Regions from separate parts of the Geobacillus uzenensis genome, predicted to be linked through region 1. Evidence: predicted binding sites of a transcription regulator. Region 1 holds the regulator's gene; the other holds the start of a gene.
The links. Region 1 encodes LexA, which represses DNA repair genes until DNA is damaged. Its sites were predicted from a motif close to CGAACATATGTTCG; they were not measured.

Region 1 (4,423 bases):
GCCGGTTGAGGTCAGCCCGCGCCTCTTCAAGCGCTTTGGCGATTTCATCAATGTTGTTGCCGTCTTCGACGCGCAAATATTGCCAGCCGTATGCTTGGAAGCGTTGGGCAACGTTTTCTGAGAACGACAAATTCAGTTCCCCGTCTAGGGAGATGTCGTTCGAGTCATACAGGACGATCAAGCGGCCAAGCTGCAAATGGCCAGCGAGTGACGCGGCTTCGCTCGCCACCCCTTCCATTAAATCGCCGTCGCCGCAAATGGCGTACGTATAATGATCGATTATATCAAACCCGTCGCGGTTGTATGTAGCCGCCAAATGCCGTTCGGCCATCGCCATGCCGACTGCCATTGCGATTCCTTGGCCGAGCGGACCAGTCGTCGCTTCCACTCCCGGCGTATGGCCGTATTCCGGATGCCCTGGCGTTTTGCTTCCCCATTGGCGGAACTGCTTCAAGTCGTCCATCGATACGTCGTAGCCGCTTAAATGAAGCAAGCTGTAAAGCAGCATCGACCCGTGTCCCGCTGACAGGACAAACCGGTCGCGGTTAAACCAGTTTGGGTTCGCCGGATTATGGTTCATAAATTTCGTCCAAAGCGTGTACGCCATCGGCGCCGCGCCCATCGGCATGCCGGGGTGCCCGGATTTCGCCTTTTCGATCGCGTCAATCGACAGCGTTCGAATGGTGGTAATCGCTAATTCTTCGATCGAATGCGCCATCGTTTTCCTCCCTTTCATCAACATGGTGTCACTTACTATCATATAGAAAATTGACTTCCTTGTACAACGATATTTTCACTGTCAGAAAAAAACAGGGCGCTCCCGCCCTTCTTGCCCGCCGCTTAATGAAGGCGACGGCGCTGACTTTCCTTCAATTTTTTTGGCGTCACGTCATTGCCGTTCGGGTCGATGACCGTCACCGTATGAAGCATATCGGTCATCGCTTTGCGGAACGCCTGAATGTATTCGCGGCGCAGCTTTGCCTGCTCGATCGTTTCTTCCGCCGACAGGCCGGACGTTTTCGCCTTTTTGGCCAGTTCGTTGATGCGGGCTAATTTTTGTTTCGAAAGCATTGGTTATCTTCTCCCATCTGTCGCATCGCTATTCTGTTTTATCTTATTCGATCGGACAGGCTAATGGCAACGGAGAAACCTTGGCCGTCTTGCGCGGCCTAACGACGTTCCTGTTCGTCCATATACTCTTGATAGCGGCGATGGACAGTCGCTTTGGACGCCGCGTAGCCAAAGCTTCGGAGCGTCGCGGCGATGTCCGCAAACGTCAAGCCGCTCCCGCGCAGGCGGACGATCTCTTCGACCGGAAGCTCGATCCGATCGCGCCCGGCGTTTTCGCCACGGCGCGTTAAGTTCCGCTCCGGACGGTAGCCGCGGGCGATGGCCCGCTGCATGCCGCGCTTAATTTTCGCATTATGTATTTTCCGCTGGTACTCCTCGACGATGGCGATGATCGACAACACCATCTCATCAGCCTCTGACAGCGGCATCTCCCCGCGGTGGCTAGCGCTGTATATTTTCACTCCCCTTTTTTTCAGGCAGTGCAGCACCGCCATGCGCGCATGGCCGCGTCCGAGCCGCGTTTCATCTTGAATGAGCAAGGCGTCGACCGCCCCTTCTTCACAAAGCGCAAGCAGCTCGAGCACCCCGTCACGGTCAGCTTCGTAGCCGCTCGCCTGCTCGGCGATCACTTTAACGACGTCAAAGCCGCACTCTTTGGCTAGCTTCTCCAGTTCGGCGCGCTGCCGTACAAGCGACGTTTCCTGCTCCGTTTTATCCGTGCTGACGCGGCAGTAAATGACCGCCTTCATGGCCAAAGCACATCCCCCCCTTCTTTCTGTTACCGCTTGACAGCCAATGAGCCGTCTTGCTCTGATTTTAACACAGGAATGACGATTTGTTCACCGGCGGTGAGGCGCGCGCTCGGCAAACGATTGACATCGACCACCCAGCGGATAAATTCATCCGGCGACAAGCCGTGCGCCGGCTCATACTGCTTCGCCAACCCCCAAAGCGTATCGCCGGAAGCGACCGTTACCGTCATGTATTCTTTTTTGTCAACCGGGCTGCTGGCATAAACAAACCCCGCCAAAACGAGCGTGAGCAAACATGAAAAAATGAGGTAGTGCAGCAACGTTTTCTTCATCTCCCCCACCCTTTTTTTAGAATATGTGTTCGCTTTTTCTTCATTATAGCCAAGAACGTTTGTTTGCGTCAACAAAAAAATTCGAACTTATGTTTGTTTTTCTATTCCCCCCATGCTATAATGAAAGCAAACGATGTGGCAAGAGGTGTGAAAAGGGATGACGAAACTGTCCAAACGCCAGCAACAAATTTTAGAATTTATCAAACAGGAAGTGAAAACGAAAGGCTATCCCCCGTCAGTAAGGGAAATCGGGGAAGCAGTCGGTTTGGCGTCGAGTTCGACCGTCCACGGCCACCTTGCGCGCCTAGAAAGCAAAGGGTTCATCCGCCGTGACCCGACGAAGCCGCGCGCCATTGAAATTTTGGACAGCGATCTGACGAAAGAAAGAGAAAAAGAGGAGGTCGTTTCCGTGCCGGTGATCGGCAAGGTGACGGCCGGCCAGCCGATCACTGCCGTCGAAAACATCGACGACTATTTCCCGCTGCCGAAACGGCTCGCGGCCGGCGAGGAACAGCTGTTTATGCTTGAAGTGATGGGTGACAGCATGATCGAAGCCGGCATTTTGGACGGCGACTACGTGATCGTCCGCCAGCAGTCGTCGGCCAATAACGGCGACATCGTCGTCGCCATGACGGAGGAAAACGAAGCAACAGTGAAACGGTTTTTCAAAGAAAAAGACCACATCCGCCTGCAGCCGGAAAACGCCCATCTCGAACCGATCATCGTCCGCGACTGCACGATTCTCGGCAAAGTGATCGGCGTCTATCGCCTGATCGACTAAGGGTCCGGCCGGCGCCGCGCGCCATAACAAAAGCTGCCCCGTTTGTCGGGGCAGCTTTTCGATTAGTACAGCTCCATATATTGGTCCAACTCCCATTGATGGACCGTTGTCCGATACATATCCCACTCGATTTCTTTCGCTTCGACGAAATGCTCGAATAAATGTTTGCCGAGCGCTTGGACGATCACCTCGTCCGATTTTAAGTTGTCGAGCGCTTCGATCAGCGTTGCCGGCAAATCGACAATCCCTTCCTCGAGCCGCTCTTCTTTCGTCATGACGTAAATGTTTCGGTCAACCGGCGCTGGAGGAGTGAGCTTGTTGCGAATGCCGTCAAGCCCGGCTGCCAACAGCACAGCCATCGCCAAGTACGGGTTCGCCGCCGGATCGACGCTGCGCACTTCAATGCGCGTGCTCATGCCGCGCGAAGCTGGAATGCGGATAAGCGGGCTGCGGTTGCGCGCCGACCAGGCAACATAACATGGCGCCTCATAGCCCGGAACGAGCCGCTTGTACGAGTTGACCGTCGGGTTGGTCACCGCTGTAAAGTTCGGCGCATGCTTCAGCACGCCGGCGATAAACTGGCGGGCCGTATCGCTCAACTGCAAATCGCCGTTCGGGTCAAAAAAGGCGTTTTCGTTGTTGCGGAACAGCGACAAGTTGCAGTGCATTCCCGAACCGTTAATGCCAAAAATCGGCTTCGGCATAAACGTCGCGTGCAGCCCATGTTTGCGGGCGATCGTTTTAACGACGAGCTTAAACGTTTGAATGTCGTCGCATGCTTTGATGGCATGGGCGTATTTAAAATCGATCTCGTGCTGGCCCGGGGCGACTTCATGGTGCGACGCTTCAATTTCAAAGCCCATCTCCTCAAGCTCAAGCACGATATCGCGCCGGCAGTTTTCCCCTAAGTCGGTCGGCGCCAAGTCGAAGTAGCCGCCGCGGTCGTTCAGTTCCATCGTCGGACGGCCATTTTCATCGAGCTTAAAGAGGAAAAACTCCGGTTCCGCTCCCAAGTTGAACGCCGTAAAGCCGAGCGCTTCCATCTCTTTCAACACGCGCTTTAAATTGTAGCGCGGGCAGCCTTCAAACGGCGTGCCGTCCGCATTGTAAATGTCGCAAATAAAGCGGGCGACTTTTCCTTTTTCCGACGTCCACGGGAAGATGACAAACGTGTCCAAATCCGGATACAAATACATGTCCGATTCTTCGATGCGGACAAACCCCTCGATCGAAGACCCGTCAAACATCATTTTATTATTGAGCGCTTTCTCAAGTTGGCTGATCGGGATTTCGACGTTTTTGATCGTCCCCAAAATATCGGTGAATTGCAGGCGAATGTACTTGACGTTTTCTTCTTTGACGATGCGCATAATGTCTTCGCGCGTATATTTTGCCATGTTGAAACTCCTCCCCGGCTCCGAAATCATTTCCCATCATTAGTGAAAGAAGCGAGCGAGATCTCCTTGGCGAAGCGATGCGCGCTGAAA
Region 2 (4,423 bases), on a different contig from region 1:
ATTCAAGATGAAGTGCACCGGTTTGCGGTCACATTCCACCGTCAGACGCGGCAGAAGACGATGTTCCATTCCGTTCTCGATGACATCCCCGGTGTCGGAGCAAAACGGAAAAAGGCGCTATTAAACTATTTTGGCTCGGTGAAAAAGATGAAAGAAGCGACGATTGAAGAGTTGCAACAGGCGAACATCCCGCGGGCGGTGGCGGAGAAAATTTACGAGAAGCTGCATGAATAGCGGTTAAAAGGGCGTCCCGTAAGCGCGGGGCGCCCTTTGTTGCCCTTGCTGAGAAGTCATTGCTTCGACTATAGACGACTAGCGGTGATCAATCAATGGTTTGTTTCCGGTCCCACTTCACTAAAATGCGCGCCTTGCCTGCCTGTTTTGCCGGCAATTCGACCGCTTCGGTGACGAATCGTTTTTGCTGCTCAATTTGTTGGGCGAGAAACCCGGCTTCGAGCTGAAAGGTGCAGCTGTCGTATAAGGAAAGGCGGGCGGAGACAATCGGACCGGACAGCTCGATGTGCAGTTCATCTTTCCGCTCCTCGTCGGCCGACAGCGTCCCCCAGCCAGCCCGCTCAAAAAAGACGGCGATGTCCTCCATTGTAGCGAGCGGATAGCGGCGCGCCAGCTGCTTGCCGGCCCAGTATAAAAGGGCGGCGCCATCTTTACCGAGCAGCTCGGGAAGAAGCGAATGGCGGAGCAGCTCAGCGCCAAATGCGGAAAGCGTGATCGATCCAAACGTTTCATACTGTTCCTCTAACCGTGGCTGTTTCATCGTCTTCCCCTCTTTCTATCCATTTCCTCATTATAGCTGAACTGCCGGCGGCGTGCACTCCCTTTCTTCAGAGAGGGAAAATATGAGAATGTTTGAACATTTTGTGGCGATGTTTTCTTGACGCTTGTACAATGTGGGAGTACAATGAATGTGACAAATGCAAGATGGAAATGGAAGGCGTTTCTATTTCCATCCTGTAACGAGGGGAATTTATTTTTACTTACGTTAAAGGGGGTTTACATAATGGCAGGGAATCGCGAGTTTTATTATCGCCGGCTCCATTCGCTGCTCGGGGTTATCCCCGTTGGGGTGTTTTTAGTGCAGCACTTGGTCGTCAACCATTTTGCGACGCGCGGGCCGGAAGCGTTTAACCGGGCGGCTGCGTTTATGGCAAACTTGCCGTTCCGTATTTTCTTGGAAATTTTCATTATTTTCCTTCCATTGCTGTTCCACGCGGTATACGGCATTTACATCGCGTTTACAGCCAAATTCAACACGCGCCAGTACGGCTATTTCCGCAACTGGATGTTCATGCTTCAGCGGATTACGGGCATTATCACATTGATTTTTGTCGTCTGGCACGTGTATGAAACAAGGGTGCAAGCCGCGTTTGGCGCTGAAGTGAATTATGATATGATGGCCAATATTGTCGATAATCCGTTTATGCTTTGGTTTTATATTATCGGCATTTTGTCGACCGTCTTTCACTTCGCCAACGGTTTATGGTCGTTCTTCGTCAGCTGGGGTTTAACGGTATCCCCTCGTTCACAGCAAGTGTTCACGTACATTACGATGATCATCTTTGTCGCGCTTTCGATTGTCGGCATTCGCGCCATTTTGGCTTTTGCGTAAAAAATTGATTTCAGCTGTTGGATGACATGAACCGCTGCGTTGGCTCTTGATGGATCACGCTGCAGCCGTTTGTCGAACGAACGCTTGATCGACAGAGGCAAACCGTGGGACATTGAAGCAAAAGCAGCAATTTTCTAGGGAGTGAGTAGCCATGAAAAAAGGAAAAATCATCGTTGTTGGCGGCGGATTGGCCGGCTTGATGGCCACGATTAAAATCGCCGAAGCAGGAGTGCCTGTCGAGTTGTTTTCACTCGTTCCGGTAAAGCGTTCTCACTCCGTCTGTGCCCAAGGCGGCATTAACGGAGCGGTCAATACGAAAGGGGAAGGCGACTCGCCGTGGGAACATTTTGACGACACCGTCTACGGCGGCGACTTTTTGGCGAACCAGCCCCCGGTCAAAGCGATGTGCGAGGCAGCGCCGGGGATCATTTACATGCTTGACCGGATGGGCGTCATGTTCAACCGCACGCCGGAAGGATTGCTCGACTTCCGCCGTTTCGGGGGAACGCAGCACCACCGCACGGCTTACGCCGGGGCAACGACCGGCCAGCAAATTTTGTATGCGCTTGACGAGCAAGTGCGCCGCCATGAAGTGGCTGGGCTTGTGACGAAATATGAGCATTGGGAGTTTTTGGGAGTCGTTTTAGATGACGAACAAATTTGCCGCGGCATCGTCGCGCAAGACTTACGATCCATGGAGATTAAAGCGTTTCCTGCCGATGCCGTCATTTTGGCGACCGGCGGACCGGGGATCATTTTCGGAAAATCGACGAACTCGGTCATCAATACCGGTTCGGCGGCGTCGATCGCCTATCAGCAAGGCGTCTATTATGCAAACGGCGAATTTATCCAAATCCATCCGACCGCGATTCCGGGCGATGACAAGCTTCGGTTGATGAGCGAATCGGCGCGCGGGGAAGGCGGCCGCGTCTGGACGTACAAAGACGGAAAACCGTGGTACTTCCTTGAAGAAAAATACCCGGCTTACGGAAACTTAGTGCCGCGCGACATCGCTGCCCGGGAAATTTTCCATGTGTGCGTCGACTTGAAGCTCGGCATTAACGGGGAAAACATGGTGTATTTGGATCTTTCCCATAAAGATCCGAAAGAGCTGGATATTAAGCTCGGCGGCATTATTGAAATTTACGAGAAATTCATGGGCGAAGACCCGCGCAAAGTGCCGATGAAAGTGTTTCCTGCTGTTCACTATTCAATGGGCGGCTTATGGGTCGACTATGACCAAATGACAAACATTAAAGGGCTGTTTGCCGCCGGTGAGTGCGACTACTCTATTCATGGCGCCAACCGTCTCGGCGCGAACTCGCTCTTATCGGCCATTTATGGCGGGATGGTCGCCGGCCCGAACGCGGTCCGCTACATCCGCGGTCTTGAAAAATCGGCCGATGCGCTGCCGTCGGCGCTGTTTGATGGCTATGTCAAACAAGAACAAGAAAAGTGGGAAAACATTCTGTCGATGGACGGTACGGAAAACGCCTATGTGCTGCATAAAGAGCTCGGCGAATGGATGACAGCGAACGTGACGATCGTCCGCTACAACGACCGGCTGCTGAAAACGGACGAAAAAATTCAAGAGCTGATGGAGCGGTACAAAAACATCAGCGTCACCGACACGGCGAAGTGGAGCAACCAAGGGGCGACGTTTATCCGTCAGCTGTACAACATGCTGCAGCTTGCCCGCGTCATCACGCTCGGCGCGTATCATCGCAACGAAAGCCGCGGAGCGCACTACAAACCGGAGTTTCCGGAGCGCAATGACGAAGAGTGGCTGAAAACGACGATGGCCCGCTACACGCCAGACGGTCCGGCATTCCATTACGAAGAGATCGATGTTTCGTTGATCAAGCCGCGCAAACGCGACTACAGCAAAAAGAAAGAGGAAGTGAAGTAAGATGAGCGAGAACAAAACGGTTCGATTCATCATTACGCGCCAAGATCGTCCGGACTCTGCGCCATATGAAGAAGAGTTTGTCATCCCGTACCGCCCGAACATGAACGTCATTTCGGCGCTCATGGAAATCCGCCGCAACCCGGTCAACGCCAAAGGCGAAAAAACGACACCGGTCGTTTGGGAAATGAACTGTTTGGAAGAAGTGTGCGGAGCATGTTCGATGGTGATTAACGGCAAGCCGCGCCAAGCGTGTGCGGCCTTGATCGACCAGCTCGAGCAGCCGATCCGCCTCGAGCCGATGCGCACGTTCCCGGTCATCCGCGACTTGGTCATCGACCGGAGCCGGATGTTTGATGCGCTAAAACGCGTCAAAGCATGGATTCCAATCGACGGAACGTACGACTTGGGTCCGGGTCCGCGCATGCCGGAGCGGAAGCGGCAATGGGCGTACGAGCTGTCCAAATGCATGACGTGCGGGGTCTGTCTTGAAGCGTGCCCGAACGTCAACAGCAAGTCGAACTTTATCGGCCCGGCGCCGCTGTCGCAAGTGCGGCTGTTTAACGCCCATCCGACCGGAGCGATGCATAAAGCTGAGCGGCTGCGGGCGATTATGGGCGACGGCGGTTTGGCCAACTGCGGCAACTCGCAAAACTGTGTGCAGTCGTGCCCGAAAGGCATTCCGCTGACGACGTCAATCGCCGCGTTAAACCGCGACACGACGATCCAAATGTTCCGCGATTTCTTTGGCAGCGACGAAGCGTAACAGTTGAACCTCTCATCCCCTCCGTGGCCAGCCATGGAGGGGATTTTGCGCTTGCCCAGCCCCCTTGTCTTTGATCAGGTGGGGAGGCGAAAAAAAGACCTATTTTTCTATTAGATAAGCAAAA

Region 2: a site for LexA is predicted at 1,701-1,714, ahead of sdhA (succinate dehydrogenase flavoprotein subunit). Genes of this name have one in related genera too.

Annotation. Positions count from the first base shown of each region.
Region 1 covers NZ_NEWL01000006.1:461,387-465,809, forward strand. The annotation lists gene tkt (transketolase) at 1-718, opposite strand, end outside; gene B9L21_RS09760 (DUF896 domain-containing protein) at 841-1,071, opposite strand; gene B9L21_RS09765 (recombinase family protein) at 1,170-1,820, opposite strand; gene yneA (cell division suppressor protein YneA) at 1,850-2,155, opposite strand; gene lexA (transcriptional repressor LexA) at 2,313-2,936, shown strand; gene glnA (type I glutamate--ammonia ligase) at 2,999-4,333, opposite strand; gene B9L21_RS09785 (MerR family transcriptional regulator) at 4,373-4,423, opposite strand, start outside.
Region 2 covers NZ_NEWL01000002.1:227,713-232,135, forward strand. The annotation lists gene uvrC (excinuclease ABC subunit UvrC) at 1-234, shown strand, start outside; gene B9L21_RS02630 (YslB family protein) at 323-775, opposite strand; gene B9L21_RS02635 (succinate dehydrogenase cytochrome b558 subunit) at 1,019-1,627, shown strand; gene sdhA (succinate dehydrogenase flavoprotein subunit) at 1,779-3,536, shown strand; gene sdhB (succinate dehydrogenase iron-sulfur subunit) at 3,538-4,299, shown strand.